Regions from separate parts of the Pseudomonas sp. DF5 genome, predicted to be linked through region 2. Evidence: predicted binding sites of a transcription regulator. Region 2 holds the regulator's gene; the other holds the start of a gene.

Region 1 (2,393 bases), on a different contig from region 2:
GTTTTTCAGCTGGGTGACCAGCAGTTGCAGGAACGCATCCTTGCCCAATGCCTTGCTGCCGGTGGCACTGCTGGTCGCCGCGGAAAGACCATCACTGGTGGTCGTGGTCTTGACCGAAGAGTTGGCCAGGACATCCTTGATGCTTACGCCGCTGGTGGTATCGGTAACACTCATCGAAAGTCGCCCCTTATCACTGACCGAGGGTCAGGACCTTCTGCATCATGGTTTTGGCGGTGTTCATCATTTCGGCGTTGGTCTGGAACGAACGGCTCGCGGAAATCATGTCGGCCATTTCTTCGACGACGTTGACGTTCGGGTAGTAGACGTAGCCCTTGGCATCGGCGGCCGGATGATTCGGCTCGTAGCGCGCTTCGAGGTTGCTCTGGTCTTCGACCACGCCCAGCACTTGGACGCCTTGACCGGCCGCGTCCTGGTTCTGGAACAGCGAATCGCTGCCGCCGCTCTGGCCACCCTGGAACATGGTGGCGAACACCGGGTGACGGGCGCGGTAGGTCTGGTCGATGCTCGACGAAACGGTTTCGGCGTTGGCGATGTTCGAGGCCACGGTGTTCAAGCGAGTGGTCTGGGCACTCATGCCGCTACCGGCAATGTTGAAAACACTGGATAGGGACATGAATTACTCTCCGCGCAGGGCTGACACCAGCCCTTTGAATTTACTGTTGAGCAGGGTGAAGCTGGCCTGGAAGTTGACCGCGTTTTCCGCGTAGTTCGACTGTTCCAGTTGGGCGTCCACGGTGTTCTGGTCGATCGACGGTTGCATCGGCGTGCGATACATCAGCGACTCATCACCATTGCCCAGGCCTTCAGCTTCGATGTGACGGCTGTTGGTCATGCTCAAGGCGAACTTGCCGTTTTTGGTTTTCTCGTTCTGCTCGGCGAGCACTTTCGAGAAGTCCAGATCCCGAGCCTTGTAGTTCGGGGTGTCGGCGTTGGCGATGTTGTTGGCCAGGACTTCGGCACGCTGAGCGCGGAAGCCCAGGGCTTGTTCGTGGATACCGAGCGCTTTATCGAAGCTGATGCTCATGTCGGGAAACCTTCGGGTGACCTGATTTTTCGTAACGTGAACATAGCAAGCGGCGTGCCAATTCAAAAAACCCGGTAAACCGGGGCTTTGCGGGCAGTGGTGAGGCGGCAATGCCAGAAAAGCGGCAACCGATTTCCGCCGCCTGCCGCTTTTCTGCCGCTTTCCCAGGGCAACACCGATCAACTGTAGGAGCGAGGCTTGCCCGCGAAAACGGTGTGCCAGACAACAATCATCATTGACCGCCCCAACGCTTTCGCGGGCAAGCCTCGCTCCTACAGGTATTGGGGTGCCTATGAGAAACAAGCAGGCAAAAAAAACGGGAGCCCCTGAGGACTCCCGTTTTTTTGTATGCCGTCAACGAGTCACTTCGCCTTGTAAATGATCCCCGGGCTGCACTGGACCATCTGGTAATGGTCCGGCAAACCGTTCAGCGCTTCGGACGCGCCAAGGAACAGATAACCGCCCGGCTTGAGTGTGCTGTGAATGCGCAACAGGATGTCTTTCTTCACCTCGGCAGAGAAGTAGATCAGCACGTTGCGGCAGAACACGATGTCGAACTTGCCCAGACTCGCGTAGCTGTCCAGCAAGTTGAACGAGCGAAACTCCACCCGACTCTTGATTGGTGCCTTGATGGCCCAGCGCCCCGGCCCCTTGGGGTCGAAGTAACGCTGAAGGCGCTCGGGCGACAGACCGCGACCGATGGCCAGGCTGTCGTATTCGCCGGTCTTGCAGTTGGTCAGCATGCTGCCGGACAGGTCGGTGGCAACGATCTGCACGCCCATCTTCAACTGGCCCATGTTGACCCGTTCGAACTCATCGATGGACATCGACAGCGAATACGGTTCCTGACCCGACGAACACGCCGCCGACCAGATCCGCAGGCGCTGACCGGGGCTGGCCTTGATCGCTTCAGGCAATACCTTGTTCTTCAAGACTTCAAACGGATAGGTGTCACGAAACCACAGGGTTTCGTTGGTGGTCATGGCATCCACCACCATCTCGCGCAAACCGCTGCGCGGCTGGGTCTGGATGCGCTGAACCAGCTCACCCAACGATTTGATGCCCTGCTGTTCCATCAGTTTGTTGAGACGGCTCGAGACCAGATATTGCTTGTTTTCACCGAGCAAAATGCCACAGGCTTTTTCCAGGAATACCCGGAACTGTTCGAAATCCAAATTACCCGTAGACAAAGATACCGCCTCTTAAATCGTGTTGACCGCCAGGGGCAGAAGGCCTCTAGCTGTTATCTGCTGCTTTGATCCGGTCGACTACCCGGGATGCCAGGTCATCAGGACGGAACTTGGCCAGGAAGTCATCGGCACCGACCTTCTTGACCATCGCCTGATTG
Region 2 (2,393 bases):
CTTTCTTTTTACTGCCGCCCGGCACGTTCACCAGGGAACGGCCGGGGGTCAGGATGCTTTCAAGTCGGATCATGGGTTGGGAGTGTCAACGACCGGTCGCGCCCTGGAGGAGGCTCTGGGTCTTTTCCTTATGCTTTTTGAGTTGTTTATCCAGCTTGTCGGTCAGTGCGTCGATCGCTGCGTACATATCGGTATGTTCCGCGTTAGCGACCACTTCATTGCCGGGAATATGCAGCGTGGCTTCGATTTTCTGCTTGAGCTTCTCGACCGTCATCGTGACCTGCACGTTGGTGATCTTGTCGAAATGCCTCTCTAATCGTTCGAGTTTTTCGCCGATGTAGGTGCGAAGAGGTTCGGTCACTTCCAGTTGGTGTCCACTGATGTTGACTTGCATACAGCTTCTCCTTCGTTGCCAGTGCATAAAGCGGTAGATCAGATGATCTACCACTGGAACGCTGTGGCGTGGCTCTACATCAACCGCTTACGTTCGCTCGAAGGCGCGATCCCGAGGGATTCGCGGTACTTGGCGACGGTGCGGCGAGCCACCTGAATGCCTTGTGCCTCCAGTAAACCAGCGATCTTGCTGTCACTCAACGGCTTTTTCTGATTTTCCGCGGCAACCAGTTTTTTGATGATCGCGCGGATCGCCGTGGACGAGCATTCACCGCCTTCGGAGGTGCTGACGTGGCTGGAAAAAAAGTATTTCAGTTCATAGATGCCCCGTGGGGTATGCATGAATTTTTGCGTGGTTACCCGTGAAATCGTCGATTCGTGCATGCCCACCGCTTCGGCGATGTCATGCAGCACCAACGGCTTCATGGCCTCGTCGCCGTACTCCAGGAAGCCGCGTTGATGCTCGACGATCTGGGTGGCGACTTTCATCAGGGTTTCGTTGCGGCTTTGCAGGCTCTTGATGAACCAGCGAGCCTCCTGCAACTGATTACGCATGAAGGTGTTATCGGCGCTGGTATCGGCGCGGCGTACGAAGCCGGCGTATTGGGCGTTGACTCGCAGGCGTGGCACCGACTCCTGGTTCAATTCCACCAGCCAGCGCTCGTTGTCCTTGCGCACGATCACGTCGGGAACGACGTATTCGGCTTCGGTAGACTCGATTTGCGAACCTGGGCGCGGGTTGAGGCTCTGGACCAGTTCGATCACCTGGCGCAGTTCATCTTCCTTGAGCTTCATGCGGCGCATCAGCTGGCTGTAGTCGCGGCTGCCGAGCAGGTCGATGTAATCGGTGACCAGGCGTTTCGCCTCGGCCAGCCAAGGGGTCTTGGCGGGCAGTTGGCGCAGTTGCAGCAGCAGGCATTCACCAAGATTGCGGGCGCCGATGCCGGCAGGTTCGAATTGCTGAATGCGGTGCAGGACGGCTTCGATTTCGTCCAGTTCGATATCCAGTTCCGGATCGAAGGCATCGAGGATTTCCTCGAGGGTTTCGTCCAGATAGCCCTGATTATTGATGCAATCGATCAGGGTCACGGCGATCAGGCGATCGGTGTCGGACATCGGCGCCAGGTTCAGTTGCCAGAGCAAATGGCTTTGCAGGCTTTCGCCGGCCGATGTACGGGTGGTGAAGTCCCACTCGTCGTCATCGTTGCTCGGCAGGCTGCTGGCACTGGTCTGGTAGACGTCTTCCCAGGCGGTATCGACAGGCAGTTCGTTGGGAATGCGCTCGTTCCAGTCGCCTTCCTCAAGGTTATCCACTGTCGGGGCGGTTTCCTGGTAGGAGGGCTCCTGAATGTCGGCGTTGGGTTTTTGTTCGGTGTTGTCGGCCAAGGGGTCGGCGTTATCGAAGTCGTCGCCTTCTTCCTGGCGTTCGAGCATCGGATTGGACTCCAGGGCCTCCTGGATTTCCTGTTGCAGGTCCAGGGTCGACAATTGGAGCAGGCGGATGGCCTGTTGCAGCTGCGGTGTCATCGTCAGCTGCTGGCCCATTCTCAAGACTAGCGATGGTTTCATGGCAGGGGCTTAACACCTTATTCGCCGGCGCACATGCGCCATCCACTACAGGGCGCCGAAGCGCCAAACATAAGCAAATTATATGCCTGAAACTGAAGTGTTTGCCTAGAGCGCTGTAACAATAAAAACCTGTTGATTTTTTATTGAAATGAGCGCTCTGACGACTGGCCAGACTCCTCAGCGCTTACAGGCGGAACTCATGGCCCAGATACACTTCCTTGACCAATTCGTTGGCCAGGATGGTGGCGGAGTCACCTTCGGCGATCAGCTGGCCATCGTTGACGATGTAGGCTGTTTCGCAGATGTCCAGGGTTTCACGGACGTTGTGGTCAGTGATCAGCACGCCAATGCCTTTGGCCTTGAGGTGGTGGATGATCTGCTTGATGTCGCCCACCGAGATCGGGTCCACGCCGGCGAAGGGTTCGTCGAGG

What was found. Region 2 encodes sigma-54, which starts transcription at its own class of promoters, with help from an activator protein. Its sites were predicted from a motif close to ANTGGCATNNANNTTGCTNT; they were not measured.
Region 1: flgB (flagellar basal body rod protein FlgB) is a predicted target of sigma-54. The motif match lies at 1,088-1,107, and genes of this name have one in related genera.

The regions. Positions count from the first base shown of each region.
Region 1 covers NZ_JBYVYM010000025.1:16,330-18,722, reverse strand. Annotated here, with positions in the region: gene flgD (flagellar hook assembly protein FlgD) at 1-174, opposite strand, end outside; gene flgC (flagellar basal body rod protein FlgC) at 191-634, opposite strand; gene flgB (flagellar basal body rod protein FlgB) at 638-1,045, opposite strand; gene cheR (protein-glutamate O-methyltransferase CheR) at 1,408-2,235, opposite strand; gene AC30D7_RS21385 (chemotaxis protein CheV) at 2,282-2,393, opposite strand, start outside.
Region 2 covers NZ_JBYVYM010000008.1:25,583-27,975, forward strand. Annotated here, with positions in the region: gene ptsN (PTS IIA-like nitrogen regulatory protein PtsN) at 1-73, opposite strand, end outside; gene hpf (ribosome hibernation-promoting factor, HPF/YfiA family) at 86-394, opposite strand; gene AC30D7_RS09500 (RNA polymerase factor sigma-54) at 469-1,962, opposite strand; gene lptB (LPS export ABC transporter ATP-binding protein) at 2,147-2,393, opposite strand, start outside.